One region of the Curtobacterium sp. SP.BCp genome, then DNA from elsewhere that is predicted to be linked to it. Evidence: predicted binding sites of a transcription regulator. Region 1 holds the regulator's gene; each other region holds the start of a gene.
The links. The regulator HrcA, encoded in region 1, represses chaperone genes, less so after heat shock. The targets are predictions, from matches to a motif close to TTNGCACTCGNNNNNNNCGAGTGCNAA.
Positions count from the first base shown of each region.

Region 1 (10,020 bases):
TACCTCTGGGTCGACGTCTCGCACGCTTCGGGAGGGGACGTCGCCGAGTGGGCGCTCGCGCTGCTGCACCGCGAGCACGTCGCGGTCGCGCCGGGGAGCGCGTTCGGGCGCACCGGCGAGGGGTGGATCCGCATCTCACTGGCCGCGACGGCGGAGGACCTGCGGAGCGGCCTGGGCGCGCTGCCCGCACCTGCCACGGCGGCCGTCTGACGAGACGGCGCGAGCAGCCGGCCATCGCCACCGCCCGAGGACACGGCGCGAGCCGCCGTGACGGCGACCATCCGTCGGCCTGGAGGCGCGGTGCGGGCCCGCCCCGCGCCTCCAGGCCGTCCTGCACAGCGTCCAGGGCCGCGCCCCGTCTCCACAGAGCGGCCCGCGGTGCGCGCCGCCGGCGCGCGGACGTGGGACAATCGTTCGACCGTCCCGACCCCTGAGGAACCGTGAGCCCACAAGCATCCGCGCCGCTCGAGCCCGCCGCGACCCCGGCCGAGGCGATCCGCAACTTCTGCATCATCGCGCACATCGACCACGGCAAGTCCACGCTGGCCGACCGCATGCTGCAGATCACCGGCATCGTCGAGGAGCGGGCGATGCGCGCGCAGTACCTCGACCGCATGGACATCGAGCGCGAGCGCGGCATCACGATCAAGTCCCAGGCCGTCCGCATGCCGTGGGAGCTCGACGGCAAGACGTTCGCGCTGAACATGATCGACACGCCTGGGCACGTCGACTTCTCGTACGAGGTCTCACGATCGCTCGCCGCGTGCGAGGGCGCGATCCTCCTCGTGGACGCCGCGCAGGGCATCGAGGCGCAGACGCTCGCCAACCTGTACCTGGCGCTCGAGAACGACCTCGAGATCATCCCGGTCCTCAACAAGATCGACCTCCCCGCAGCGGAGCCGGACAAGTACGCGGCCGAGCTCGCGCAGCTCATCGGCGGCAAGCCGGAGGACGTGCTGCGCGTCTCCGGCAAGACCGGTGTCGGCGTCCCCGAGCTCCTCGACCGCGTCGTCGGCACGGTCCCGCCGCCCGTCGGCACGGTCGACGCCCCGCCCCGCGCGATGATCTTCGACTCCGTCTACGACAGCTACCGCGGCGTCGTCACCTACGTCCGCATGGTGGACGGCACCATCTCGCCGCGCGAGAAGGTCCAGATGATGTCCACGAAGACGACGCACGAGATCCTCGAGATCGGGGTGTCGTCGCCGGAGCCGAAGCCGACGAAGGGCCTCAGCGTCGGCGAGGTCGGCTACCTCATCACCGGCGTGAAGGACGTCCGCCAGTCGAAGGTCGGCGACACCGTCACGAGTGCGCAGAAGCCCGCGACCGATCCGCTGGCCGGCTACACCGACCCGAAGCCGATGGTGTTCTCGGGCCTGTACCCGATCGACGGCTCCGACTACCCGGACCTCCGCGAGGCGCTCGACAAGCTCAAGCTGTCCGACGCCGCCCTCGTGTACGAGCCCGAGACCTCCGTGGCGCTCGGGTTCGGGTTCCGCTGCGGGTTCCTCGGCCTGCTGCACCTCGAGATCATCACCGAGCGCCTGAGCCGCGAGTTCGGCCTCGACCTCATCACCACCGCCCCGAGCGTGATCTACGAGGTCACGAACGAGGACAACTCCGTGACCGAGGTCACGAACCCCTCCGAGTTCCCCGGCGGCCGCATCGTCGAGGTCCGCGAGCCGATGGTGCGCGCGGCCATCCTCGCGCCGAAGGACTACGTCGGCGCGATCATGGAGCTCTGCCAGTCGCGCCGCGGCTCCCTCCTCGGCATGGAGTACCTCGGCGAGGACCGCGTCGAGATCCGCTACGAGATCCCCCTCGGCGAGATCGTCTTCGACTTCTTCGACCAGCTGAAGAGCAAGACGCAGGGCTACGCGTCGCTCGACTACGAGCCCACGGGCGACCAGGCGGCCGACCTCGTCAAGGTCGACATCCTATTGCAGGGTGAGCAGGTGGACGCGTTCAGTGCGATCGTCCACCGCGACAAGGCGTACGCGTACGGCACGCTCATGACCGAGCGACTCCGCAAGCTCATCCCGCGGCAGCAGTTCGAAGTGCCGATCCAGGCCGCCATCGGCGCACGCATCATCGCGCGCGAGAGCATCCGGGCGATGCGCAAGGACGTCCTCGCGAAGTGCTACGGCGGTGACATCACCCGCAAGCGCAAGCTCCTCGAGAAGCAGAAGGAGGGCAAGAAGCGCATGAAGATGGTGGGTCGCGTCGAGGTGCCGCAAGAAGCCTTCATCGCGGCGCTCTCGGGCGACGTCGAAGAGAAGAAGAAGTAGCGGCTCAGCGGGTGCGCTCGGCGCGCGCCCGCAGGGCTGCCAGGCAAACGGCCGGGAGGCACGCGGCGGCCAGTCCCGCCAGTGCGGTCCGCCAGGTGCTCCACTCCGTCATCGCGACGAACGTGGTCTGCTCGCTCGCCACCACGGACGCGACGGCCGCGCCGAGGGCGAGCAGGACCGCTCCGCCGACGAGCCAGGGGACGACCGGGCGTCGGCGGGAGCGTCGGACGACGACCACGAGCAGCGCGCCGAACAGCAGGACGCCGACGCCGATGCTCGCGACGGCGACCTGCGCGAGCAGGGTACTGACGACCGGGTACCGGTCGACGGGGAGCTCGCTCGTGTACCGGACGGGGAGCGCGGCGCTCGCCTCGTACCGGTCGAGGGCGAGCCGCGCGATGACCGCGATCGCGAAGGCGATCGCGGTGAGGGTGCCCAGCGTCCGCGGGGTGCGGCCGGTCCGAGGTCGGGGGACGGCGGTCGCGGTGGGCACGGACCGACGATAGCGGTGTGGCGGGAGCGATCCGAGCCTCCAGTTCGGGGTTCGCCCGTCAACCTCTGTGTCGTCATCGCGAGGAGGCTGGTCGGCATGCGTTCCCGCGGCAGCTGGGTCGTGACGGTTCGCACCGCCGAGGAGGCTGGTCGGTATGCGTTCCCGCGGCAGCTGGGTCGTGACGGTTCGCACCGCCGAGGAGGCTGGTCGGTATGCGTTCCCGCGGCAGCTGGGTCGTGACGGTTCGCACCGCCGAGGAGGCTGGTCGGCATGCGTTCCCGCGGCAGCTGGGTCGTGACGGTTCGCACCGCCAAGTAGGCTGGTCGGCATGAGTTCCCGCGGCAGCTACCGGACCGCCCTGACGTACGGCGCGGTCGGCGCGACCCAGGCGTCGGACCTCATGACGTACCCGCCGGAGGGCTTCACGCCCACCGAGTCCCGCGCGCGGATCGGCCACGGCGACGCCCGCTTCGAGACCGCCGTGACGCAGGCGTTGTCCTGGCAGATCCAGGAGCGCAGCGGGATCCGCGTGCAGGTCGACGACCAGCCCGACGACGACGAGGTCCGCTACAACCCGGTGACCTTCGACGAGCACGGCGTCCCGATCGCCCCCGCGTCGATCGGCACATCGAAGGTCGAACGGTTCGCGCCCGACGGCACGCCGCTGTTGACCGCGGGGACGACCGCGACGCTCACGATGCACGCGTTCGGGCAGACCGTGCACGCGCCGGTCCGGGTCGTGTCGATCATCGACGAGACGGACCGGAAGGGCTTCGCGTACGGCACGCTCGAGGGCCACCCGCTCTCTGGCGAGGAGTCGTTCGTCGTCGAGCGCACGTCGGACGGTTCGGTCTGGCTGCAGTTGCGGCAGTTCTCGCAGCCGGCGAGCCGGAAGTGGCGCCTCGTGGAGCCGCTGCTCCGCCGGCAGCAGCGGGTCATGGCGGAGAAGTACCTCGCGGCGCTGCGCGGAGACTGACCCCTCCGCGCCTGACATCGCCCACGCCGAGACTCCGCTCGGCGGACAGCTCCGCGGCCCGGACAGCGCGCAGGTGTCCGCGGAGCGGAGTCTCGGTGGCCGCCCGGGCCACTGCCCGTCAGCGCAGGGGCGCGAGCGCGGCGATCGCGTCCTCGATCAGCTGCACGTCCTGCACGCAGTCGCGCGCGACCGCGACCGCACTCGTCGACCGGAGCGCCTCGACGTCGTAGACGCCTGTCGCGACCGCCAGGAACGGGATGCCCGCCACGTCGGCGGCCTCGCCGTCCCGCGGGGTGTCGCCGACGATCACGGCCCGCTCGCCACGGAGCGCAGCGGCAGCACGTCCGGTCACGCCGGCTCGGTCGACCTCTTCGTCGCCGAAGAACGAGTGGGCCCAGTCGAACGCCTCGAGGTCGAACCCCGCGCCACGAAGCTTGACGCGTGCCCGGTGCTCGGAGTTGCCGGTGAGCAGCCCGTTGCGCCAGCCCAGCACGGCGAAGCGTCGGAGGAGGTCGCGGGCACCCGGCGCCGGCTTCCGGTGGTCACCGGCACGGAAGCGTTCGTCGGTGAGGTCGCGCAGGTGCCCGGACACGGTCGGGATGAGTGCGTCGTCGAGGTCGTGCGCCCGGACGTGCTCGGCGATGAGGCCGGCGTCCGTCCGTCCGTGCTGGTGCCCGACGCGCAGGGTGAGGTCACGGCCGACCGCCCGCTCGAGCGCCAGGTGGTACAGGTTGCCCGGCGAGGAGGCGTTCAGCACGAGGGTGCCGTCGATGTCCCACAGCACCGTGGTGGGGACGGTGTGGTGCTCCATGCCTCCATCATGACCGAGAATGGAGTCCATGCCGAGCGCCCTGCCGATCGCCGATCCTGCTCCGTCGGACGGGCTGATCACCCCCGGACCGGGAGCGGGTGACGTCCCGTTCGGCGTCTACGTGCACGTGCCGTTCTGTCGGGTCCGGTGCGGGTACTGCGACTTCAACACGTACACGGCGTCCGAGCTGCGCGGGGTCCGTCGTGACGACTACGCGGGCCACGCGGTGCAGGAGATCCGCTTCGCCGCCTCGGTGCTCGAGCGCTCCGGTGTCCCGCGTCGTCCGGTGTCGACGGTGTTCTTCGGCGGTGGGACCCCGACGATGCTGCCGGCCGACGACCTCGTGATGATCCTCCGCGCGATCGACGAGACGTGGGGCATCGTGCCCGGCGCCGAGGTCACCACCGAGGCGAACCCCGACTCGGTGGACGGCGCATCCCTGCAGACGCTCCGCGAGGGCGGCTTCACCCGGGTGAGCTACGGCATGCAGTCGGCGGTGCCGCACGTCCTCGCCACGCTCGACCGCACGCACGACCCGGAGCGGGTGCCGCTCGTGGTGGACCTCGCGAAGCAGCAGGGCCTCGACGTGTCGCTCGACCTCATCTACTCGACGCCGGGGGAGTCCCTCGCCGATTGGCGGACCTCGCTCGACGCGGCGATCGCCTGTGCGCCCGACCACGTCTCGGCGTACTCGCTCATCGTCGAGGAGGGCACCGCGATGGGGCGGATGGTCGCCCGGGGCGAACTGCCCGCTCCCGACGACGACCTCGCCGCCGACATGTACGAGCTCGCCGACGACGTCCTCGGTGCGGCCGGGTACTCCTGGTACGAGGTCTCGAACTGGGCACGGGGCGAGGCCCACGCGAGCCGCCACAACCTGTCCTACTGGAAGGGTCACGACTGGTGGGGCGTCGGCCCGGGCGCGCACTCCGCGGTCGCCGGCACCCGCTGGTGGAACGTCAAGCACCCGGCCGCGTACGCGAACCGGGTGCTCGCGGGGGAGTCGCCGGCAGCCGGCCGCGAGACCCTCGACGACGAGACACGGTACGTCGAGCGCGTGCTCCTCGCGGCGCGGGTCCGCGGGGAGCTCGCCACGTCGGAACTCCGCCGGGAGGCCCGTGGCCGCGTCGCCGGGCTCATCGCACGTGGTCTCGTGGACGGCTCGGCCGCGGTGCGCGGTCGGGTCGAGTTGACCAGGCAGGGCCGGCTGCTCGCGGACGCGGTGGTCCGCGAGCTGCTCGACTGAGCCCTCGGCGCCCGGGTGATCCGCTACTGCTTGATGAACTCGATCGACAGCGGGTACTTGTAGAAGCGGCCCTGGTTGGCGGCGATCGCGGCGAGGATCGAGAACACGATCACGAGCACACCCAAGATCGGCAGCAGGATCAGGCCGATGAGGATGATCGAGAGCAGGCCGCACACGACTCCGGCGATCGCCGCGGTGATGTGGAAGTTCAGTGCCTGGCGAGTGTGTTCGCGCACGAACTGGCCCCGATCGCGCAGCACGAGGTACGCGACGATCGGCACGAGCAGGCTGAAGAAGATCGCGCCGACGTGCGTCAGGGTCGCCCAGAGTCGCTGGTCCTCGGGGCTCATCGGCTGGGGCGCCTGGTAGTTCGGCGGGTACTGGGGGCCGCCTGGGCCGCCGGGCTGCTGTCCGTAGGTCATGCGGGAAGCGTACCGACGAGCGCCGACGGACGTCCCGTGTTGTCGGCCGTCGGGCGTAGGATCAGCAGTCGACACACGAGAGTGCCAACGCGAACGGAAAGGGGATCGAGTGGTCAGCGAACGCAGCCTCGAGGTCCTCAAGGCCATCGTGCGGGACTACGTCGCTTCCCGCGAGCCGGTCGGGTCGAAGTCCATCGTCGACCGCCACGCCTTCGGGGTCAGTGCGGCGACCATCCGCAACGACATGGCCCAGCTCGAGGACGAGCAGCTCATCGTCGCCCCGCACACGTCGTCCGGACGGGTACCGACCGACAAGGGGTACCGGGTGTTCGTCGACCACCTGGCCGCCGCCCGCCCGCTCTCCAGTGCACAGCGTCACGCGATCGAGACGTTCCTCGGTGCGTCGGGTGACCTCGACGACGTCCTCGGCCGCACGGTCCGCCTGCTCAGCCAGCTGACGAACCAGGTGGCCCTCGTGCAGTACCCGTCGATGGTGCGCGCCCGGGTGCAGCACGTCGAGCTGGTCCGGCTCGGTGACACACGGCTCATGGTCGTGCTCATCACCGACACCGCGCGCGTCGAGCAGCGCGTCGTCGAGAGCGACGTCAGCCTGGACGAGTCGGCGCTCACCGAACTCCGCACGGTCGTCAACGGCGCCACGGTGGGGCTGCTCCTGCAGGACGTGCCCGGGGCGCTCCGGGCGGTGCCGCAACAGCTCCGCCCCGACGTCCAGCCCCTCGCCGGGGTCGTCGTCGCGACCCTCATCGAGCAGGTGGCGGCGAACCGCCAGGACCGCCTGCTCATGGCCGGCGCGGCGAACCTCGCGAAGAGCGAGTCCGACTTCTCCGGCGGACTCTTCCCCGTGCTCGAGGCGATCGAGGAACAAGTCACCCTGCTCCGACTGTTCGGGGAGATGCAGGTGGACGACATCGCCGTGGCCGCGCGCATCGGGGTCGAGAACGCCGAGTACGGCCTCGACGCCACGAGCATCGTCGCGGGCGGGTACCTCGCCGGCGGCGAGGTGGCACGGCTCGGGGTGCTCGGGCCGACGCGGATGGACTACGGCAGCAACATGGCCGCCGTCCGGGCCGTCGCACGGTACCTGTCCAAGCTCCTGGGCGAACATTGACCGGCCCGCACCGCGATCGGCGCGACCCACGCGCACGACCCGCACCGGGCCTCCAGACCGACCGAACCGAAACTCTCTGAGGGATACGTGGCAGACCACTACGACGTCCTCGGCGTCCAGCCGGACGCCTCCGATGCCGACATCAAGAAGGCCTACCGTCGCCTGGCGCGGGAACTCCACCCGGACGTGAACCCCAGCCCGGAGGCCGCCGAGCGCTTCAAGGACGTGACGCACGCGTACGACGTGCTGAGCGACCCCGAACAGCGCCGTCGGTACGACGCCGGACCGCAGGCGGACAGCCCGTTCGGTGGCGGGGCCGGTGGCTTCAGCGACATCTTCGACGCCTTCTTCGGTGGTGGTGGCGGCGGTCGGGGCTCCGGTCCCCGCAGTCGTGCCGAGCGGGGGCAGGACGCCCTGCTGCGCATCGACGTCGACCTCGACGAGGTCGTCTTCGGCACCCACAAGGAGGTCGAGGTCGACACGGCCGTCCTGTGCGAGACCTGCCACGGCTCGTGCTGCGCGCCGGGCACGAGCCCGCGCACGTGCGACATCTGCGGCGGCTCCGGCCACATCCAGCGCCAGGTCCGTTCGCTCCTCGGCAACGTCGTCACGAGCGCGCCGTGCGGCACCTGCCGCGGCTACGGCACCGTGATCCCGAACCCGTGCCCGACGTGCCAGGGCCAGGGCCGCGTGCGTGCCCGTCGCTCGATCCCGGTCGACGTGCCCGCCGGTGTCGACTCCGGGCTGCGCCTGCAGATGCCGGGTCAGGGCGAGGTCGGTCCGGCCGGCGGCCCCTCGGGTGATCTCTACCTCGAGATCCGGGTGCGGCACCACGACGTCTTCAGCCGCGACGGCGACGACCTGCTCGCGACGCTCGAGGTCGGGATGACCGACGCGATCCTCGGCACCACCGCGACGATCGACGGTCTCGACGGGCCGGTCGAGCTCGAGATCCGTCCCGGTGTCCAGAGCGCGGACGTGCTCGTGCTCAAGGACCGCGGCGTCACGAAGCTGCGCGGCGCCGGGCGCGGTGACCTCCGCGTCGGCGTGCAGGTCGTGACGCCGACGAAGCTCTCGCACAAGGAACGCCAGCTGGTCGAGCAGCTCGCGAAGTCGCACAAGGCGACGAAGCCGCAGCTCGCCCGGTTCCAGCAGGGCATGTTCGGCAAGCTCCGCGACCGCTTCTTCAACTTCTGATGGCCTCGCTGTACCTCGTGCCCGCGCTCGACGGCGTGACCGTCGGCGACCAGGTGTCGCTGGGCGGGGCGGAAGGCCGTCACGCGGTGTCGGTCGCGCGGGTGCGGGTCGGCGAGACGCTGCGCCTGGGCGACGGGAACGGCACCGTGGTGACCGGACCGGTGGTGACCACCGACCGCGACGCCCTCGTGCTCGAGGTCACGGCGGTGGACGTCTCCCCGGCGCCGTCGCCCACGCTGACGCTCGTGCAGGCCCTGGCCAAGGGCGGTCGCGACGAGATGGCCGTGCAGGCGTCGACCGAGATCGGCGTCGATCGCATCGTCCCGTGGTCGGCGGCCCGCAGTGTCTCCCGGTGGGAGGGGGCGAAGGTCGAGAAGGGCCGTGCGCGGTGGGAGGCCATCGCGCACGAGGCCTCGAAGCAGGCGATCCGTCCGCGGGTGCCGGCCGTCGAGGCGCCGGTGACGACCGCGCAGCTCGTGGGGACCGTCGGCGTCGGACGGGCGGTGCTCGTGCTCGACCCGGTCGGCGACGTCCGGCTCTCCGCGTGGGAGCCGCCGGCCGACGTCGAGGACATCGCGCTCGTCGTCGGGCCCGAAGGCGGCATCGACGGCAGCGAGTTCGACCGGTTGGTCGCCGCGGGCGCCGTGCGGGTGCGACTCGGCGACACCGTGCTCCGGACCTCGACCGCGGGTCCGGCGGCACTGTCGATCCTCCAGACGCGGCTCGGGCGCTGGTAGGCCCGCCGTCGGCGGCGCGTTCTACGATGGGGACATGAGCACCAGCACGCCCAGCGTCTTCTCGAAGATCATCGCGCGCGAGATCCCGGCGATCGTCGTCGCCGAGGACGACCGCGTCATCGCGTTCGAGGACATCGCGCCGAAGGCTCCCGTCCACGTGCTCGTCGTCCCGAAGACCGAGCAGTACCGCAACGTGACGGAGCTCGCCTCCGGGGACCCCGACCTCCTCGCCCACGTGGTCGCCACCGCGCAGCGCATCGCCGACGAGCGTGCCGGCGGCCAGTACCGTCTCGTGTTCAACACCGGCGAAGCAGCCGGTCAGACCGTGTTCCACGTGCACGCGCACGTACTCGCAGGTGAACTGCAGGAAGGCACCCTTGCCGGATAACGAACCACTCGAGCAGGACGCCACGTCCGAGCTCACCGTCGACGGCATCGCCATGGTGCAGCTGCTGGGTCCGCAGGACCGGCTGCTCAAGACCGTCGAACGTCAGTACCCCGGGGTCCGCGTCGTCGTGCGCGGCAACGAGGTCAGCCTCACCGGCCCGGAGCGCGACGTCGCCCGCGCCCGAGCCCTCGTCGACGAACTCGTCGGCATGGTCAAGCGCGGTCAGGACATCGGCCCTGCCGACATCCCGATGTCGGCGCGCATCCTCGACGACGACCGCAAGCCGTCGGACACCTTCGGGACCCCGATCGTGTCGAGCCGGGGCAAGTCGGT
Region 1 covers NZ_CP194338.1:1,551,284-1,561,303, forward strand. The annotation lists gene ACRQ4C_RS07500 (pyridoxal phosphate-dependent aminotransferase) at 1-210, shown strand, start outside; gene lepA (translation elongation factor 4) at 441-2,288, shown strand; gene ACRQ4C_RS07510 (hypothetical protein) at 2,293-2,781, opposite strand; gene ACRQ4C_RS07515 (DUF1990 family protein) at 3,110-3,757, shown strand; gene ACRQ4C_RS07520 (HAD family hydrolase) at 3,876-4,568, opposite strand; gene hemW (radical SAM family heme chaperone HemW) at 4,597-5,814, shown strand; gene ACRQ4C_RS07530 (DUF4870 domain-containing protein) at 5,838-6,236, opposite strand; gene hrcA (heat-inducible transcriptional repressor HrcA) at 6,346-7,365, shown strand; gene dnaJ (molecular chaperone DnaJ) at 7,453-8,562, shown strand; gene ACRQ4C_RS07545 (16S rRNA (uracil(1498)-N(3))-methyltransferase) at 8,562-9,299, shown strand; gene ACRQ4C_RS07550 (histidine triad nucleotide-binding protein) at 9,334-9,687, shown strand; gene ACRQ4C_RS07555 (PhoH family protein) at 9,677-10,020, shown strand, end outside.

Region 2 (10,020 bases), 1.4 Mb from region 1:
TGCGGTCGGGGTCCTTCGCCTCGTCGCGGAAGATCGCGGTGGCCTCGAAGCCGATGAACGCCGCGATCGCGAACATCAGTCCGACACCGGGCGAGCCGGACACCACCTGCGACGGCGCGAACGGCGCGAGCGACAGCCCGTCGGCGCCGCCCCGGAACACCACGGCGGCGACGAGGACGAGCACGATGCCGACCTCGGCGACGAGCAGGACCCCGAGGACCTTGCTCGACAGGTCGATGTGCCGGTACCCGAGGACGCCGACGAGCACGACCACGGCGAGCGACCAGACGTACCAGGGCACGTCCGGCCCGCCGAGGCCCGCGACGGTGACGCCGAGCAGGTACCCCATGTACGCGTGCACGGCCACCTGGATCGTCGTGTACGTCAGGAGGGCGAGCGTCGCGGCCCCCGCGCCGGCCGGACGTCCGAGTCCGTGCCCGACGAACGTGAAGAAGGCGCCGGGCCGCGGCAGGTGACGGGTCATCGCGGCGAGCCCGACGGAGAACAGCAGGAGCACCACGGCCGAGACGGCGTAGAGCGCCGGGAACCCGACGCCGTTGCCGAGCAGCATGCCGAGCGGGGCTGCGCCGCCGACGACCGTGAGCGGTGCGGCGGCCGCGACGACCATGAAGACGATCGCGGTGACGCCGAGGGAGCCGTGCATGGTCCGGCCGTGCGGGGCGGGGAGCGCTCCGAGTGACGCGGGGTCCTTCGTGATGCTGGACATCGTGGCCTTCCGGTTCGGGTGGCTTCGGGGGTCGGCACCACGGTCCCGCGCCGCCGTTGCGGCCACGTACCGCCGAGGTGAAACCCGGTCGCACCCGAACGGGACACCTCCGTCGCCGGCGTCCCGTTCCGCCGGTACCTGCCCGAAACACGGCCGCCACACCGGGGCAACGCGCGGGCCCTACCGTGGCCGGGTGACCGCCCTCGACCGTGCGATAGCCCACCCGCCCCGGGTGCCGGGCGTCGGTGCGGGTTCGCCCGTCGACGGACTCTCGCGACGCAGTGTCGGGCCGGTCGACGTGCTCTCGCAGTCGGTCTCCGCGGTGGCCCCGTCCGCCGCCGCGACCACGATCCCGGTGCTCGTCGCGTCCGTCGCCGGCAGCGGTGCGACGTGGTCGCTGCTGGCGGCGATGGCGCTCTCGTTCCTGGTCGGACGCACCGTGAACGAGTTCGTCCGCCGCGTCGCGGGCCCTGGATCCCTCTACACGTACGTGTCCCTCGGCCTCGGACCGGTCGCGGGCGTGGTGTGCGGTGCAGCGCTGCTCCTCGGCTCGGGGTGCATCGCGGTGTTCTCGCTGACGGGGACCGGCTACTACCTCGAGTACCTGCTGTCGCGATTCGTCCCGCTCGGGGACGGCGGTGTGCTCGTCACCGTGCTCGTGGTCCTCGTCACGGGGGCCGTCGTGTTCGCCGTGACGGCCGTCGGCGTCCGGCTGTCGACCCGTCTGACGCTGCTCGTCGAGACCGTCTCGGTGGCGGTGATCGCGGTGCTCGTCATCGCCCTGCTGGCCCGCAGCGGACCGCCGGACCTCGGGGCGGTCGCACTCGGCCCCGTCATGCCGGCGCCGTTCTCCGTCGGGACCGCACTCGCCGTCACCGCGTTCGTCGGCTTCGAGAGCGCGTCGGTGCTCGGCGTCGAGGCCCGCCGCCCGTTCGCCACGATCCCGCGCGCGATCTCGTGGACCGTCCTGCTCGCCGGCGTCCTCTACCTCGGCAGCGCCGTGGCCCAGCAGTCCGGTTTCGCGGCGGTGGGAGCAGAACTCGCGACGAGCGCCTCGCCGGTGAACGAGCTCGCCGTCGCCTCGGGTGTGGGCTGGGTCGGGTGCGTGCTCGACCTCGCGATCGCGGCCTCGTTCGCGGCGTGCGCGATCGCTTCGACGACCGCGCTCGTCCGGGTGCTCTTCGCGATGGGCCGCGAGGGCGTGCTCCCCCGTGCGTTCGGTCGGACGTCCCCGCGCTTCCGGACGCCGTTCGTCGCGGGGATCGTGGCGAGCGTCGTCCTGACCGCGGTCCCGGTCGCAGGACTGACCGCGGGCGTCGCGACGTGGACGCTCATGGAGACCGAACTCGCCGTCGCCGCACTCGGGTACCTCGTCGCCTACGCGCTCACCTGCGTCGCCGCGCCGGTGTTCCTCCGTCGGATCGGCGAGCTGACCGCCCGGGTCGCGACCGTCGCGGTCGTGACGGCGGCGCTCCTGACGGGAGTCCTCGTGGTCTACGCCGGGGTCGAGGCGACGAGCGACCGGTGGCCCGCCGTCGCGCTGGTCGTCGGGGTGGTCGCCGTCGTCCTGCTCGCCTTCGCGGTCGTGACCCGACGGCGTCCGTGGCGGCGCGCGAGGAGCCGGGCCGTGTGGGACGTGCCCGTCGAGACGGACCTCCTGGGTGCCTCCCGGCTGCGCCCCGACGACCCCGACCGGACCGGCCGAGGCGACCGGCCGTGAGCGACCCCGGCCTGCGCGCACGCCAGCCGAAGGCGATCCAGAACGCCTTCGCCGTGCTCGAGGCCGTCGCCGCATCGGGGCCGGGGACCACCGCGCAGCAGGTGTCCGAGGCACTCGGCATGCCACGGGCGACGACCTACCGGCTCATCACGCTCCTCGTCGAGGACGAGTACCTGGTCCGCCTGTCCGACCTGCGGGGCTTCGCCCTCGGGCACAAGGTCGCCGAGCTGGCCGGGCTCGGGGCAGCGCCGTCCCTCCCGCCGCTGTCACGCGCGGTGCGGTCCGTCCTCGCCGAGGTCCGGTCGAGCGTCCGCGCCGGCGTGCACCTCGCCCGGTACGACGCCTCCGGGCTGGCCGACGTCGACGTGGACCCCGACTTCCCGCTCCTCGACGAGCGGGGGCTCCGCGCAGACCCCGGGGCGAGCGCGATGGGGCGACTGCACGCGCACGGCGGCACCGAGGTCGTCCGGCAGGTCGGCGCGTTCCGGTCCGGCTTCGGGTGCCTCGCGGTCCCGGTCCTCGACGAGCACGGTCTGCTGGTCGCCGGACTCACGCTGTCCGCCGCGGCGCCCCGGATCGACTCCCCCGGCGACCTCCTGCCGCTCCTGCAGCGTGGAGCCGACCGCCTCGAGCCGCTCCTCGCCTGACCCTCAGCGTCCTCGGAGCGCACTGTTGGCACTCTCTGGGTTCGAGTGCTAGAACGGATGGCAGTTGAGTCGAGGGGACTCAACGAGGATCACGTGAAGGAGTTGACGACGATGACGATGAACTTCGACCCGTTCCGCGAGCTCGACCGCCTCGCCGGATCCCTGCTCGGGAGCGCCGGCGGACCGCGTTCGATGCCGATGGACCTGTACCGCACCGGGGACCACTACGTCCTCGACGTCGACCTGCCGGGCATCGACCCGGGCAGCGTCGACGTCGACGTGGACGGCTCGGTCCTCACGATCCGCGCCGAGCGCACCCTCGGCGCCCCGGACGGCTCGCAGTGGATCACGCGCGAGCGGCAGCCCGGCACGTTCGTCCGCCAGCTGACCCTCGGCGACCACCTCGACGCCGGACGCATCACCGCGACCTACGACAACGGTGTGCTGAGCATCACGATCCCGGTCAAGGAGTCGGCGAAGCCGCGCAAGATCGAGGTCGCGGTGGGCAGCGGGTCCCAGCAGCTCGCCGTCGGCGGCGGGGCCTCCGAGTAGGTCGGAGGCGCGATGGCAGCACTCCTGAACGCGCTGCTCGCGATCGGGGCCGTGACCGCCGCGCTCACCGCGACGAGTCTGGACAGGCGGGTCGCCCTCGTGCTCGGGGCGACCGGCAGCACGGTCGGCGCGTTCCTCGCGTGGGTGGTCGCACCGAGCGCGTTCTCCGGGTTCGTGCCGTGGGTGGCCGCCGTCCTCGGGACGGCGGCGCTCACGGCCGGGTGGAGCGTCGTCCGGCTCTACGACGGCGTCTTCGCCCCGCCGCCGGAACCGGCGGGCGAGACCGGGACGATCGCGACGACCGCGCGGTGACCGCATGACGGACGGGCGCGCCCCGCTCAGCGGCAACGCGCCTCCCGTCCGTCCGCCCCATCAGTCAACGAAACGCGCGCGTTCCGACATCGCACCGGTCGATCGACGGGTGCCACGTCGGAACGCGCGCGTCCCGTTCCGCGACTACTCCTTGTTGAGCTTGTCCTGCACCGTGCCGGCCGTCTTCTCGACGACGTTCGGGAGCTCGGTCGTGCCGTAGAACCGGACGTCCGGGTGCGTGGGCGGCGGCATCGGCGACGAGGTCGTCGGACCGTCGTGGTACGTGTACTCGCCCTTGCCGTCGAACGAGGGGCCGCTCGCCCACGGGCCGTTCGCCGCCTCCTTGCCGTCGGAGAAGTTGAGGTACTGGTAGTTGACCTCCTGGTTCTCCTTCGCCTGCGGGAAGTTGCTCGGCACAGGGAAGTCCTCGATGCCCTTCTCGCGGAGCTCCGCGGCGGCCGTCGCCCACATGTTCTGGTGCATGGTGTCGCGCGCGAGCAGGAACGACAGGAGGTCCCGGACCCCGGCGTCGTCGGTCTGGTGGTAGAGCCGCGCGACCTGCACGCGGCCCTGCATCTCGGCGTTCGCGTTCGCCGTGAAGTCGGCGAGCAGGTTGCCGCTCGCGGTGATGAACGACCCCTGCCAGGGGTTGCCGTTGCTGTCGACCGGACGTGCGCCGGCTCCGGCGACGATGCCCTGCTGGACGTCCGTGCCACCGACGATCGCCGCGACGGTCGGGTCGTCCTGCACGGCGTCCTCGGTGATGCCGAGCGGGCTCTTCTCGAGCAGCTGCGCGATCATCGTCGCGAGCATCTCGACGTGGCCCATCTCCTCGGCGCCGATGCCGAACACCAGGTCGCGGTACTTGCCGGGCATGTGCATGTTCCACGCCTGGAACTGGTACTGCAGGGCGACGGTGATCTCGCCGTACTGACCGCCGAGCACCTCCTGCAGCTTGCGCGCGTAGACGGCGTCGGGCTTGTCGGGCGTGGACTTGAACTGGAGTTCCTGCTTGTGGAAGTACAGATCGTGCTCCTGTCTTCGTTCGGTGGTGCGCTTCAGAGGATCGGGGTACCGCCGGTGACGGCGACGCGCGCACCGGAGACGTAGCTGCCGTCGTCGCTCGCGAGCAGCACGTACACCGGGGCGAGCTCGGCGGGCTGTCCGGGACGGCCGAGCGGGGTCTGCTTCCCGAACTGCTCGACCTCCTCCGGAGGCATGGTCGAGGGGATCAGCGGCGTCCAGATCGGCCCGGGCGCGACGCTGTTGACGCGGATGCCACGCGGGCCGAGCAGCTGCGCCAGCGCTGCCGAGAGGTTCGCGACGCCCGCCTTCGTGACGTCGTACGGCGCGAGGTCGGGCTTCGGGTTGTCCGAGTTCACCGAGCTCGACCCGATGATCGCCGAGCCGGGGCCGAGGTGCGGCAGCGCGGCCTTGACGAGGTGGAAGGAGGCGCTGAGGTTGGTCGCGAGGGTGTGGTCCCACTCCGCGTCGCTGATCTCCTCGATCGTCTCGTGCGTCATCTGGTACGCCGCGTTGTTCACGAGGACGTCGAGCCCGCCGAGTTGCTCCACCGCGGTGGCGACGACGGACCGGCAGTACGCGGGGTCGCTGACGTCGCCGGGCAGCAGGACCGCCGTCCGCCCCGCCTCCTCGACCCAGCGCTTCGTGTCCTGCGCGTCGTCCTCCTCGTCGGGGAGGTGACTGATGAGTACGTCGGCACCCTCGCGGGCGAAGGCGATCGCGACGGCCTTGCCGATGCCGCTGTCCCCGCCGGTGATGACCGCCCGCTTGCCCGTGAGCTTGCCGGACCCGCGGTACGACTGCTCGCCGTGGTCCGCCGTCGGGCTGAGCTCCTGGTCGCTCCCCGGGGGCTGCTGTCGGTCGGTCATGTCGCCTCCTGATCAGTGGTGCGCGGTCCGCTTCGTCCGAGGACCGCTCGGTTCGGCCGATGGTCGGCGCGCCGCACTGAGCGGCCGTCCGGGAGTGGCCCGATCGCGCGGCGGGTGTGGCCGGATCGCGCGGGCACCGGCCCGACGGGCCGCGCGTAGCGTGGCCGGCATGGACCTGCAACTCTCGGAACGTGTCGCGCTCGTCGTCGGAGGGAAGGGCTACATCGGTCGTGCCGTCGCCGAACGGCTCCGGACCGAGGGGGCGACCGTCGTGGTGGCCTCCCGGAGCGCCGGGGACGACGACGGCAGCGTGGCGATGGACACCGCGTCGCAGGATTCGGTCGACGCCGGCGTCGCGTCGGTGCTCCAGCGGCACGGGCGGATCGACGTGCTCGTGGTCACGGCCGCCCCGAGCGCGCAGACCCTCGACCCGGCTCGGGGGTCCGACCCCGCGCAGGTCGCCGAGGCGATCGACGGCAAGGCACTCGGCTTCCTCCGCGTCGCGAACGCCGTGCTCCCCCACCAGCGGGAGGCGGGCTTCGGTCGGGTCGTCGTCGTGAGCGGCCAGAACGCCTACATCGCGGGCAACATCACCGCGTCGCTGCGGAACACCGCGACGAACGTCATCGCGAAGAACCTCGCTGACGAGTGCGCCGGGTCCGGCGTCGCCGTGAACGTGGTCAACCCTGGGACCGTCACCGACGAGCCCTCGTCGGAGGTGCAGCGCGGAGCCGGCGGCGAGTCGAGCCCGCAGCAGATCGCCGACCTCGTCGCGTTCCTGTCGTCGCCGCTCTCGGCACTGAGCGGGGAGTCGATCTCGATCGCGCACCGGATGCTCGGCTCCGTCGTCGTCTGAAGCCGCGTCGCGGCGGACGGGAGGCCCGTGGCGGGCCCGCCCCGCGCCTCCCGTCCGTCCCGTGGTGCGTCAGCGCCCTGTCCGTGCGCCCGGTGCAGGGTCAAGATGGGGCATGGACACTGCGGAGCAGGACGTGGTCGGACTCGTCGAGTACGCCGGTGGGCGGCTGACGGACCGGATGGAAGGGCTCTCCGACGACGAGTGGGCATGGCAGCCGATCACCGGGGACGCGGAGGTCACCGTGCGGTGGCGGCTCGACCACGTCGTCGAGGTGCTCACGGCCAGCCGGAACCGCGAGTGGCTGGGGCTCGCGCCGTCGACCGGACCGACGCCGGGCACCCCGGCGACCGCCGCCGAGGCGCTCGCCGGACTCGACACGGCGATCGGGGTGTTCCTGGCGGCCGCGACGGAGGTGGGCGACTCCGCCTCCGAGCCGATGGGCGCCGTCGCCGGCCCGTACGCCGAGTCGACGAAGCGGTCGTTCGTGCTGCACGTGGCGGACGAGCTGATCCACCACGGTGCCGAGGCGGCGCTCCTCCGGGACCTCTACGCCGCGCGACCGTGAAGAGGGTGCTGATCACCGGGATGTCGGGGACGGGCAAGTCCTCGGCGCTGGAGCGGCTGGCGACGTTCGGTCACCGCGTCGTGGACACCGACGACCCGGGCTGGCGCAGGTACCACCCGTACCCGCACCCGTCCGACGAGGCACACCGCGGCGAGTGGCTCTGGGCCGAGGACCGGATGACGGCGCTGCTCGACGAGGACGACGACCGGTCGCTCTTCGTCCAGGGGTGCGTCCGCAACCAGGGCCGCTGGTACGACCGCTTCGATGCGGTCGTGCTCCTCAGCGCACCGCTCGACGTCCTGCTCGAACGGGTCGCGCGACGGACGACGAACCCGTACGGGAAGACCGACGTGGAGCGAGCGATGATCGCGGCGGACTTCGCAGAGGTGCTGCCGCTGCTCCGCGCCGGGTGCACGCACGAGCTCGACGCGACCCGGCCGCTGGACGACGTCGTCTCGGACCTGGCAGCCCTCGCGCGCTGAGCCGTTCGTCCCCGCGACGGATGCGCTTCGGCCGTCCGCCCGATGCCCGGCGGCCCGGGATCGCGGAGGCTGAGGAGCATGGACTCCTCGATCAAGCACGTCATCGCCACCCTGTCGGTCTGCGCCGGGATCGTCGTCGTCACCGCGTGGGCGCTCATCGCGATGTCACCGGTGGCGTGAAGCGCGGGGCGACCCGCGGGACCGTCCCCACGCGCAGCCGGGTGACGGACCCCTCCGTGCGATGATCGGACCCGTGACGGAAGGGCGCACGTTCATCCGACCGCTCGCCACGCGCTCGATCGTCGTCGACGTGGTCTGGGCGGTCGTCGCGGCGCTCGCGTTCCTCGCCCCCGTCGACCTCGAGCTCGAGCACGCCAGCATCCTCGCCGTCGTCGCCGCGGCCGGGGCCATCGCCGTGCGACGCATCTCGCCGTCCGTCGCGATGCTGCTCGTCGTCGCGCTCGGGTTCGTGCAGGTGGCCGGCGGCGAGCGTCCGTCGCTCGTGGACCTCGCGATCTTCGTCGTCATCGGGACGACCGCGATCGTCGGGACCCGCGCCGAGGTCGTCCTCTCCGGACTGCTCGCGTTCGTCACCGGTGTCGGCGCGACGCTGTACCTGACCGTCACCGGGTTCCGGTTCGCCGTGCTCGTGAACGGGCCGCGCGACCAGGCCTTCCTGGCGATGGCGGCCCCCGCGGCGGCGCTGCTCGCGGTGTGGGCCGGCGGGCTGGCCGTGCGGGCGTTCCGCTCCCGCGACCGCGAGTCCGAGCGACGCGCCCACGCCGAGGCCGCGCGGTCCCGAGCGGAGGCCGTCGCCACCGAGGCCGAGGCCACCGCCACCCGTGCCATCGACGTCGCGGAGTCCGAGCGGATCCGAGCGGCGATCGCCCGGGACGTGCACGACGTCGTGGGTCACTCCCTCGCCGTGATCATCGCCCAGGCCGACTCGGTGCCGTTCCTCGCCGACGAGGCACGGGTGCGCGAGGTCAGCGCCACGATCGCCAGCACCGCGCGCAGTTCGCTCATGGAGGTCCGGCAGGTCCTCGGGCAGATCGACGGCACCGGGGACGCCGGTCCGGCGACGCTCGACGAGATCGTGCAGGGCATCCGTGACGCCGGGGTCACCGTGGACCACACCGTCCGCGGCGTCCCGCGCACGTTCGGCCCCGACGCCGGCACCGCTGCCCGTCGGGTGCTGCAGGAGATGCTCACGAACGCGCTCCGGCACGGCGCTCCCGGCATGCCCGTCACCGTCCGGGAGACCTGGCGCTCCGCGGACCTCGTGCTCGAGGTCGAGAACGTCATCGGCGGTGGTGCCACCGGGGGCTCCGGCCGCGGGGTCGACGGCATGCGCTCCCGACTCGCCGCCCTCGACGGCTCCTTCGACGCCGCGGTCCTCGACGACGTGTTCGTCGCCCGCGCCCGCATCCCGATCGACATCCCAGGGGGGAACCACCGATGACCGACACGACCGACCACGCAGCCGCCGCCGATCCGGCCCGCGGCCCGGCCAGCACCGACGCGACGGGACCGGCGCCCATCCGCGTCCTGCTCACCGACGACCAGGCGCTCTTCCGCGCGGGGCTCCGTGTCGTGCTCGACGCCCAGGACGACATGGTCGTGGTGGGTGAGGCATCGGACGGCGCGGAGGCCCTCGCAGCGATCCCCGGCGTCCGTCCGGACGTGATGCTGCTCGACATGCGGATGGCGGGCATGGACGGCGTCGAGACCGTCCGCCAGCTGTTCTCCGGCGCGGTCGACGGCCCGATCCCCCGCGTGATCGTCCTGACGACGTTCGGCCTCGACCCGGCGGCAGCGACCGCGATCCGGCTCGGTGCCAGCGGGTTCCTCCTCAAGGACACGACGCCGCCGTTCCTGTTCGCGGCCATCCGCGCCGTGCACGAGGGCAGCTCGGTGATCGCCCCGAACGACCTCGCGCAGCTGTTCGGCGCCGACGTCGAGCGTGCGCCGAAGCCGCAACCGCAGGAGTTCCAGACGCTCTCCGACCGCGAGCGCATCGTGTTCGGTTGGGCGTCGCGGGGTCTGTCGAACGCCGAGATCGCCGCGAAGGAGTTCGTCACCGAGTCGACCGTGAAGACCCAGATCTCGAGCATCCTGGGGAAGCTCCAGCTCCGCGACCGGGTGCAGCTGGTGGTGTACGCCCACGACCACGGGCTCGCGGGCGCACGCGACGAGGCGTAGCGGCGGACGAGGCGTAGCGGCGGACGCGGCGGACGCGGCACGGACGCACGTCAGGTGTCGCCGGG
Region 2 covers NZ_CP194338.1:131,193-141,212, reverse strand. The annotation lists gene ACRQ4C_RS00695 (APC family permease) at 1-727, opposite strand, end outside; gene ACRQ4C_RS00690 (APC family permease) at 921-2,447, shown strand; gene ACRQ4C_RS00685 (helix-turn-helix domain-containing protein) at 2,444-3,094, shown strand; gene ACRQ4C_RS00680 (Hsp20/alpha crystallin family protein) at 3,206-3,646, shown strand; gene ACRQ4C_RS00675 (hypothetical protein) at 3,659-3,958, shown strand; gene ACRQ4C_RS00670 (manganese catalase family protein) at 4,103-4,984, opposite strand; gene ACRQ4C_RS00665 (SDR family oxidoreductase) at 5,017-5,850, opposite strand; gene ACRQ4C_RS00660 (SDR family NAD(P)-dependent oxidoreductase) at 6,020-6,706, shown strand; gene ACRQ4C_RS00655 (DinB family protein) at 6,819-7,271, shown strand; gene ACRQ4C_RS00650 (AAA family ATPase) at 7,268-7,753, shown strand; gene ACRQ4C_RS00645 (sensor histidine kinase) at 8,007-9,215, shown strand; gene ACRQ4C_RS00640 (response regulator) at 9,212-9,955, shown strand.
Region 2: the regulator HrcA is predicted to act here: its motif matches at 3,120-3,146, upstream of ACRQ4C_RS00680 (Hsp20/alpha crystallin family protein).

Region 3 (10,020 bases), 1.7 Mb from region 1:
TCACGGAGGCGAGCGCTCCCCGCATCGACGACTACCCGTACGGAACCGCAGGTGTGGCGCAGCGGAACCGCAACATCACGGGAGGCCGCTGACCGCGCGCTGCGACGTCCATGCGGAAAGCCGCGCAATCGGCACGGACGTGTGGACTTCGGTTTCGATGCGGTGTCATCCTCTTCTCACGACCGGCTGGTTACCGCGTCGAGCGATGAGGAACACCCCCTGATCCGTGTTCCACGTACGCCGGAGGCCCGAGCGACCAAGTCGCCCGGGCCTCCGTCTTCCCCTGGGGATCCGGGCCGGCAGCGGGACTCGAACCCGCAACCCCCGTATTACAAGTACGGTGCGCTACCAATTGCGCCATGCCGGCTGACGCGCCCACTCTACCGGGACGCGTCCGCGCTCACTCGGACGCCGAGAAGTTCAGCGAGATCGAGTTCATGCAGTAGCGGTCACCCGTCGGAGTGCCGAAGCCGTCCGGGAACACGTGCCCCAGGTGGCCGCCGCAGTTCGCGCAACGGACCTCGGTACGCTGCATGCCGAGGGAGTTGTCCTCGATGAGCTGCACGGCGTCCGGACGGACCGACTCGTAGAACGACGGCCAGCCACAGCCGGAGTCGAACTTCGTGCCGCTCTTGAACAGCTCCGCACCGCACGCCGCACACGTGTAGACGCCGGCACGCTCCTCGTCCAGGAGCTCACCCGTCCACGGGCGCTCGGTACCGGCCTGGCGCAGGACGGCGTACTGGTCCGGGGAGAGCTCCTCGCGCCACTGGGCGTCGGACTTGTCGACGTTGTATGCCATTGCTTCCTCCTGCTCTCGGCCGCTGCTGGACGGCCACCTTCAGTAAACTCGCGCCGATGTCCGAACATTCCGTGCACCGCGCCCGCTGGGACCGTCTGACGACGGACGAACTGTACGGCATCGTGGTGCTCCGGAACCGCGTCTTCGCCCTCGAGCAGCGGGTCACCGCCGAGGACTTCGACGGCCGCGACCGCCATGCGGACACCGAGCACTGGTGGTTCGGAACGGACGCCGAAGTCGTCGGGTACCTGCGCCTCGTCCGACCCGCTCCGGACGAGGCCCACCCGGCCGGCGCCACCCCGCCGGAGTGGGTGATCGGCCGGGTCGCCACCGACCCCCGACACCGCGGGCGGGGCATCGCGGGGCGGCTGGTCGCGGCGGTCCTCGCGGAGCACGGGCACGAGCCGTTCGTCCTGCACGCGCAGGAGTACGTCGCCGGGCTCTACGAACGGCACGGCTTCGTCCGCTTCGGGGAGCCGTACGTGGAGGCCGGCATCGCCCACGTCGGGATGCACCGCCCGTGACGACGCGGGACCGCTACCGCGCCTACGCCGACCGCATCGAAGGGGTCTCCCCGTCCTACGCCGCGTGGGCACGGTCGCTCGACGACGAGCTCGTCGCGCTCCTCGACTCGGTCCCGGAGCAGCGCCGACAGCCCGAGCTGGTCTTCGCGGTCGCCCGGCGGCTGGGCGCGGACCCGCGGGACCCCGACGCGCTCCGCGCACTCGACCGGGAGGCACGGCTCGCCCTGGCAGCGCGCCTCCCGTCCGCCACGGTGCAGGCAAACGACCCGCGCCGGGCCGCGCCGGTCGTCCCGCTGTTCGCGGCGCTCGCCGCGAGGTCGTCGCAGCCGCTCGGCCTCGTCGACGCGGGAGCCGCGGCGGGGCTCTGCTCGATCCCGGACCGCGTCACACTCGACCTCACCCTGGTCGAGCACGGGTCGGAGCGCGTCCGGATGCACACCGCGACCCCCGACGGTCCCGTGCTCCACCTCGTCGCCGAGGCCCGCGGTGCCGTACCCGCTCCGGCAGCGCGCCCGATCGCCGTCGCCGGCCGCGTGGCCCTCGACCCGAACCCGATCGACCTGGCCGAGCCGGGGGCGTTCGACCGTCTCGTCGAGGCCGTCCCGCCCGAGGCGACGGACCGGACCGCCCTGATGCGTGCGGCGGCGTCCGCGGCGCTCGCCGTGCCTCCCGTCCGACTGCGGGGGACCCTTCCAGGTGACCTCGACCGCGCACTCGACCACCTGCCGGACGGCTGCGAGCCGGTGGTCCTGACGACGGGGACGCTCGTGTACGTGCCGGGTGCGGACCGGCAGCGGGTCGTCGACCGTCTCGCGGAGCGCGGCGTGCACTGGATCGCCCTCGAGCGGACCGGCATCCTCGACGGTGTCGCGCTGACCCTGCCCGCCGACGTCGACCGGGACGACCCGGACGCGTTCGCGACCGTCTCGCTCGACGGGGTCGCGGTCGCGGTGTGCGACCCGTTCGGGACCCGGGTGCGGTGGCTCCGGGACCTGTGACCGGCTTCGCGACAGTCCAGCGGCGTGCCAGGGTCCGGCGACGCGGCACCCCTACGATGTGCGAGACCCGTACCACCCGCCTCGCGCCACCACCTCGTGATCGGACCGTCGTGACCACCACCCCCGCAGACGCGCTCAGTGAGCTCGACCTGCACGTGCTCGCCTTCGAGCACGACCGGGCGCGGCACGACCGCACGAAGGAGGCGGAGATCCGCGTCGAGTTCGACATGTCGCCGGCTCGGTACTACCAGGTGCTCGACCGCGTGATCGACTCCCCGGCGGCGCTCGCGTACGACCCGCAGCTCGTCACCCGACTGCAACGACTCCGGCACGCCCGCGTCACGGCGCGGGCGGGGCGCAGCTTCGCGCTCCCCGGAGCCGCACCAGAACCCCGTGAAGAGGACCGATGACCGAGAGATTCCCCCGAGACCGGTTCGACGACGCCACCGACGGCCCGCGCGTCGGTGCGCACCGCGGCCCCCAGCGTCGGGGCCGCGGCTGGATCGTGTTCGCGTGGGCAGCCCTCGCCACCGGAGTCCTCGTCGGCCTCGGCGTCCTCGGGCTCGGGCTGGCGACCACCGGCCTCTCGGACGGCAACGACTCCGGCGGGGGCGCCTCGTCCCCGACCTCCTCGGCCTCGGCGTCCGCGACCGCGAAGCCGTCTCCGTCCTCGACGCCGTCCGCGTCGTCGGGCTCCGGAGCGGGTGCGTCCGCCGCGACCCCGGCGCAGCAGGGCACCACGAGCGTCGTCGTGCTGAACGGCACCACGACGACCGGGCTCGCCGGTCGTGCCAGCACGGCGCTGACCGGGGCGGGGTGGAAGATCACCTCGACGGGCGACGCCGGCACGACCGGGACCACGCAGACGATCGTGTACTACCGCTCGGCCGAGTCGGCTGCGGTCGCGCAGGGCATCGCCAAGTCGCTCGGCACCACCGCCGTGCAGCTGTCGACGGCCTTCCCGAACGCCGACGTCAGCGTCGTCCTGGGGTCCGACTACACCGGCTGAGGGGCATTCCCGAGCGCATTCCGTGTGTTTTCGTGACGAACGTGTTTCCGGCGCGTTGCGATTGCACGGAATGGACGTGAAACGACGTCACACCTCTTGTCGGATCGACCTCCGTGCGCAAGAGTCACTGCCAGGTGTCGCACCGACGGCGCCGTCGATCGCAGCAGCACCACCGCAGGGAGCAACAATCATGGCCAACGGAACGGTCAAGTGGTTCAACGCCGAGAAGGGCTTCGGCTTCATCACCGTCGATGGGGGTGGCCAGGACGTGTTCGTGCACTACTCGGCCATCGACATGTCGGGCTACAAGGTCCTCGAGGAGGGGCAGGCGGTCACGTTCGACGTCGGCACCGGCGCGAAGGGTCCGCAGGCCGAGGCGGTCCGCCCCGCCTGAGTCACCGAACCACACCGGAACGCGCCGTCCCCTCGGGGGCGGCGCGTTCGTCGTGTCCGCGGAGGCGCGCCCGCAGTGGGTCGGTGGTGCTCGTGCTGATGTGCGCCCGGACTGGGTCGGTGGTGCTCGTGCCGGTGCGCTCGCAGCGGACCCGACCTGGGAAGTCGACCCGTGCCTCCCTGCTGTGTTGCACTCGCACCCGGCGAGTGCCAGAATCGGCGTTGGCACTCGCTCACGTTGAGTGCCAGCACGACCCCCATGACGACGTCCGGGAGGGACGAGAAACTCACATGGCTAAGATCATTGCTTTCGACGAGGAGGCCCGTCGTGGCCTCGAGCGCGGCCTGAACACCCTGGCCGACGCCGTGAAGGTGACGCTCGGCCCGCGCGGCCGCAACGTCGTCCTCGAGAAGAAGTGGGGCGCTCCCACGATCACGAACGACGGTGTCTCCATCGCCAAGGAGATCGAGCTCGACGACCCGTACGAGAAGATCGGCGCCGAGCTCGTCAAGGAGGTCGCGAAGAAGACCGACGACGTCGCCGGTGACGGTACGACCACCGCGACCGTGCTCGCCCAGGCGCTCGTCCGCGAGGGCCTCCGCAACGTCGCCGCCGGTGCCGACCCCGTGTCGCTCAAGCGCGGCATCGAGAAGGCCGTCGCCGCCGTCTCCGACCAGCTCCTCGCCAACGCGAAGGACATCGAGACCAAGGACCAGATCGCCGCGACCGCGTCGATCTCGGCCGCCGACACCACCATCGGCGAGCTCATCGCCGAGGCGATCGACAAGGTCGGCAAGGAAGGCGTCGTCACCGTCGAGGAGTCGAACACCTTCGGCACCGAGCTCGAGCTCACCGAGGGCATGCGCTTCGACAAGGGCTACCTGTCGCAGTACTTCGTCACGGACCCGGAGCGCCAGGAAGCCGTCTTCGAGGACCCGTACATCCTCATCGTCAACTCGAAGATCTCCAACATCAAGGACCTGCTCCCGGTCGTCGACAAGGTGATCCAGGCGGGCAAGCAGCTCCTCATCATCGCCGAGGACGTCGACGGGGAAGCCCTCGCGACCCTCGTCGTGAACAAGATCCGTGGCATCTTCAAGTCCGTCGCCGTCAAGGCCCCGGGCTTCGGCGACCGCCGCAAGGCCATGCTGCAGGACATCGCGATCCTCACCGGCGGCCAGGTCATCTCGGAAGAGGTCGGCCTCAAGCTCGAGAACGCGACGCTCGACCTGCTGGGCAAGGCCCGCAAGGTGATCATCACCAAGGACGAGACCACGATCATCGAGGGCGCCGGCGACGACGAGCAGATCGCGGGCCGCGTCCGTCAGATCCGCTCCGAGATCGAGGCGACCGACTCCGACTACGACCGCGAGAAGCTCCAGGAGCGCCTCGCGAAGCTCGCCGGTGGCGTGGCCGTCATCAAGGCCGGTGCCGCGACCGAGGTCGAGCTCAAGGAGCGCAAGCACCGCATCGAGGACGCCGTCCGCAACGCGAAGGCTGCCGTCGAGGAGGGCATCGTCGCCGGTGGTGGCGTCGCGCTCATCCAGGCGTCCGTCGCGCTCGAGTCGCTCTCCCTCGAGGGTGACGAGGCAACCGGTGCGAACATCGTCCGCGTCGCCATCGACGCGCCGCTCAAGCAGATCGCGCTGAACGCCGGTCTCGAGCCGGGCGTCGTCGCCGCGAAGGTCCGCGAGCTCGAGTCGGGTCACGGCCTCAACGCCGCGACCGGCGAGTACGTCGACCTCGTGGCCGCGGGCATCATCGACCCGGCCAAGGTCACGCGCTCGGCGCTGCAGAACGCTGCGTCGATCGCCGGTCTGTTCCTCACGACCGAGGCCGTCGTCGCCGACAAGCCCGAGAAGGCCCCGGCCATGCCGGCCGGCGACCCCACGGGTGGCATGGACTTCTAGTCCCGGTAGCCGGAAGGGCCCCGCACGCTGCGCGTGCGGGGCCCTTCCGCGTGCGGGGCGCTCGGCGTGCGGGGGCGCTCGGCGTGCGGGGGCGCTCCGCGTGCGGGGTGCGCGTGCGGGGTGGGTGCCGCCGGTTGGTCGCGAAACGTGTCGGCTTCGTCGCCGGTAGGCGACAGTTCGTGAGACCACGGCGTTCCGTGCACGGCACGTTGCGCGACCACCGAGTTCCGCACGGGAGGCGCGGCTCGCCCAGTTCTCCACAGGTCGCGTCCCGAGGGAGCCCGCGGACATACCCTGGGGCGATACTCCCGGCATGACCCACCCCCGTTCGCTTCCGCCCGAGCTCGACCGAGCGGGCTTCCTCGTCCGTGACGCCACCGCGGCCGGGGCCAGCGCGAACCGACTCCGCCGTGGAGACCTGCTCCGCCCCACCCACGGCGTCCGCACGACCGACCCGACGCTCCCGCTGGTCCGTGCTGTGGGTCTGGTGCTGCGCCCGGACCAGCACGTGAGCCACACGTCCGCACTCGCGGTGTGGGGTGCACCGCTCCCTCGACGGGGGGTCGGCGAGCTGGTGCACGTGTCGACCTTCGGCACCGGTCCACTGATGCGGCGACGAGGTGTCACGGGACACCGGCATCGCGCTCCGGTCGACACGGTGGTCCGCGACGGCGTCCGCGTCAGCGCTCCCGCACAGGCCTGGCGAGAGAGCGTCGGTCTCCTCACGGTGCACCAGGCAGTCGCGGTCGCAGACCACTTCGTCCGACCCGGTGGACTGCTGACGGTCGACGACCTCATCGCGGCGATCCGCCCGGGAAGTCACGGCAACGCAGCGGCACGGGAGGTGCTCGACCTCGTGCGGGTGGGCGCGGACTCGGCGATGGAGACGTGGCTCCGGCTTGCGGTCGTCGATGCCGGTTTCCCGGAGCCCCAGCTCCAGGTCGAGGTGTCCGACGCGCGCGGTGTCTTCCTCGCTCGGGTCGACATGGCCTGGCCGGAGTACCGGATCGCGCTCGAGTACGACGGCGCGCACCACCGCGAGCGTGCAGCGTTCGAGCACGACCAGCGTCGGGACAACGGTCTCGCGGTGAACGACTGGCTCGTCATCCACGCCACCCGCGCCGATGCATCGCGCCCGGCTGTGCTCTTCGAACGGCTTCGGCAGGCGTTCGTCGTTCGGCGGGACGCTCGACGGGTCGCGTGAGCGGCGGCTTGGTCGCACGACCTGCCGTCGGCGAGCCGGACTGGTCGCAGAACATGTCGGCACGACCGGAGTTGAGCGGCATGTCGTGCGACCAACCGGGGTCGCGCGTCGGGCGGGAGCGTGGGGGTCAGGGGGCGGGGGCGGCCTCGGGGACCGGGGGCACCCAGTCGCGGGGGAGCAGGGGGAGCCACACGCGGAAGGTCGCGCCGCCGCCCTCGGTGTCGAACACCTCGACCGACCCGTGGTGTGCCTGCACGATGCCCGACACGATCGCGAGCCCCAGCCCGGAGCCGCCGGTGTCGCGTGCCCGCGAGGTGTCCGCACGCCAGAACCGCTGGAAGATCTTGTCGCGGAGCTGCGGCGGGATGCCCTCGCCGTGGTCGATGACGTCGATGTTCGCGAGCCCGCGCTCCTCGTCGACGCCGATGCCGATCTCGATGGGGTCGTCGGACGGCGTGAAGCGCATCGCGTTGCCCATCAGGTTCGTCACGACCTGCCGGATCTTGTTCTCCTCGGCGAGGACGATCGGCGGGCGCTTCGGCAGCACGACCGTGGGCAGCGGGGTGGTCTCGTCGGTCGGCGCGGCGTCGAGGCTCATCGCACGGTTGCGACGGGCACGGAGCCGGGCGATCGTCTGGCGCGAGAACGCGATCGGTCCCGTCGTGTTGGCGGAGGCGGACGTCGGCGACGCGGGGACCTCGCCGGTCTCGGACATCGCCGGGCGGACGGCCTGCGGGACGCTCTCGCCGGTGACGCTGTCCTCGACGAGCACCTGGATCTCGCGGTCGGGGTTGGACGCCATGGTGTCGAGCGCGGAGTCGCGGGCGATCGACACGAGGTCGACCGGGCCGAGCTCGAGCGGCTTCGACTCGTCGATGCGGGCGAGCTGGAGCAGGTCCTGCACGAGGAGCCCCATGCGCTGGGCTTCCTTCTCGATGCGCTCCATGGCCTGGGCGACGTCCTCTTCCTTGCGGAGGGCACCCATGCGGTACAGCTCGGCGTACCCGCGGAGCGAGACGAGCGGCGTCCGGAGTTCGTGGGAGGCGTCACCGACGAACCGGCGCATCTGGTCGATCGTGCGCTCCCGGTCCTCGAACGCGGTGTCGATGCGCTCGAGCATGGCGTTGAGGGAGCGGTTGAGGCGCCCGACCTCGGTGTTCGGGGTGTCCGCCTCGAGTCGCTGGTTGAAGTCCCCGGCGGCGAAGCGCGCAGCGGTGTCCTCGACGTCGCGCAAGGGGTCGAAGGTCGCCGTCACGAGGAGCCTGGTCAGCATGGCGCCGAGCAGCATCACCGAGATGCCGAAGAACAGGAAGATGACGGTGAAGCGGAGGATCGTCTGGTCGTTGTCGGCGCTCGAGACCGCGACGAGCACGTACCCGGTCTCGGTGGTGCCGTCGGACCGGTTCTGCAGCGCGGCGGGGATGACCTGCGCGCGCCACTCGTGGTCGTGTGCGCTGTCGTAGAGCGAGAACCGCTGCGTGCTCTGCGAGGCCTGCGCGAAGTCGAGCATCCGGATGTCGGGCCGGCTGCTGGTCTTCGTCTGGCAGATCTGGTCGCCGTCGGCGTTGTAGGCGGCGACGTAGGCACGCTGCGACAGCACGACCGACAGTTCGCAGTACTGCTTGCCGTCGCTGATGTTCTGGCCCTCGAGCTGCTCCGTCGTCTGCTTCACGGTGTCGTCGAGCTGGGTGAGGAGGTAGGTCGACAGCACGGTCATCGTGCCGAGCCCGGCGACGAGCAGGCCGAGCGCGACCAGGAGCACCGTGATCCCGGTGATCTTGGTGCGCAGGGAGATCCCGTCCCACCAGCGGCTCATTCGCGTGTGCATGCTGTCCCAACGATAGACAGCGACCGCCCGGTGAAACCGGACGGCCGCCGTGAAGACCTGCGCCTAGGAGGCCTTCGCCGCCTTGAGCATGTAGCCGAAACCGCGCTTGGTCTGGATGACCGGCTCGGCCGAGTACTGGTCGAGCTTGCGGCGGAGGTACGAGATGTACGACTCCACGATGCCCGCGTCGCCGTTGAAGTCGTACTCCCACACGTGGTCGAGGATCTGCGCCTTGGAGAGCACCCGGTTCGGGTTGAGCATGAGGTAGCGGAGCAGCTTGAACTCGGTCGGGGAGAGCTCGATCTGCGCGTCGCCGATGGTGACCTCGTGGGTGTCCTGGTCCATCGTCAGTTCGCCGGCACGGATGATGGCGTCCTCTTCGTCGTTCATGGTGCGACGGAGGATGGCCTTGATGCGGGCGACGATCTCGTCGAGCGAGAACGGCTTGGTCACGTAGTCGTCGCCGCCGACCGTGAGGCCGGTGATCTTGTCCTCGGTGTCGTCCTTGGCGGTGAGGAACAGGATGGGCGACGTGTAGCCCGAGGACCGGAGGCGCTTGGTGACGCCGAAGCCGTTCATGTCGGGGAGCATGACGTCGAGGATGATGAGGTCCGGCTCTTCCTCGAGCACGGCGGAGATGGCCTGCGCGCCGTTGCCCACGGCACGCACGGCGAAGCCGGCGAAACGCAGGGAGGTCGTCAGCAGGTCGCGGATGTTCGGTTCGTCGTCGACGATCAGGATCTTGGGGCCATCGCTCATGCGCCCATCTTCTGACCGTTCCTTGTGGCTTTCCTGTGAGCGGTGCGTGCGTGAGCACGGGACGGCCTGGAGGCGCGGTGCGGGCTGGCACCGCGCCTCCAGGCCGCCCTTCGGGAACCCCCGCAAGGAGGCCGCTACGCGGCGGCCGCCACCTGGTCTGCGTCGAGGATGGTGTACGAGTAGCCCTGCTCGGCGAGGAACCGCTGCCGGTTCTGCGCGAAGTCCTGGTCGACGGTGTCCCGCGTGACGAGGGTGTAGAACGACGCCGGCAGGCCGTCCTTGTTCGGACGGAGGAGCCGTCCGAGGCGCTGCGCTTCTTCCTGCCGGGAGCCGAACGAGCCCGACACCTGGATCGCCACGGTCGCGTCGGGCAGGTCGACCGAGAAGTTCGCGACCTTGGACACCACGAGCACGTCGATCGCACCCGTGCGGAAGGCCTGGAAGAGTCGCTCACGCTCGTCGACGGGCGTCGCTCCCGTGATCTCGGCGGCGTCCAGCGACGCAGCGAGGTCGTCGAGCTGGTCGATGTACTGCCCGATGACGAGGATCTGCTCGCCCCGGTGCTTCTCGATGAGCTCTCGCACGACCGGGG
Region 3 covers NZ_CP194338.1:3,271,781-3,281,800, reverse strand. The annotation lists gene ACRQ4C_RS15670 (aldo/keto reductase) at 1-92, shown strand, start outside; tRNA gene ACRQ4C_RS15665 (tRNA-Thr) at 295-367, opposite strand; gene msrB (peptide-methionine (R)-S-oxide reductase MsrB) at 401-802, opposite strand; gene ACRQ4C_RS15655 (GNAT family N-acetyltransferase) at 859-1,326, shown strand; gene ACRQ4C_RS15650 (DUF2332 family protein) at 1,323-2,324, shown strand; gene ACRQ4C_RS15645 (DUF3263 domain-containing protein) at 2,435-2,734, shown strand; gene ACRQ4C_RS15640 (LytR C-terminal domain-containing protein) at 2,731-3,333, shown strand; gene ACRQ4C_RS15635 (cold-shock protein) at 3,524-3,727, shown strand; gene groL (chaperonin GroEL) at 4,018-5,637, shown strand; gene ACRQ4C_RS15625 (endonuclease domain-containing protein) at 5,951-6,841, shown strand; gene ACRQ4C_RS15620 (sensor histidine kinase) at 6,969-8,669, opposite strand; gene ACRQ4C_RS15615 (response regulator transcription factor) at 8,733-9,428, opposite strand; gene ACRQ4C_RS15610 (DNA repair helicase XPB) at 9,563-10,020, opposite strand, start outside.
Region 3: the regulator HrcA is predicted to act here: its motif matches at 3,949-3,975, upstream of groL (chaperonin GroEL).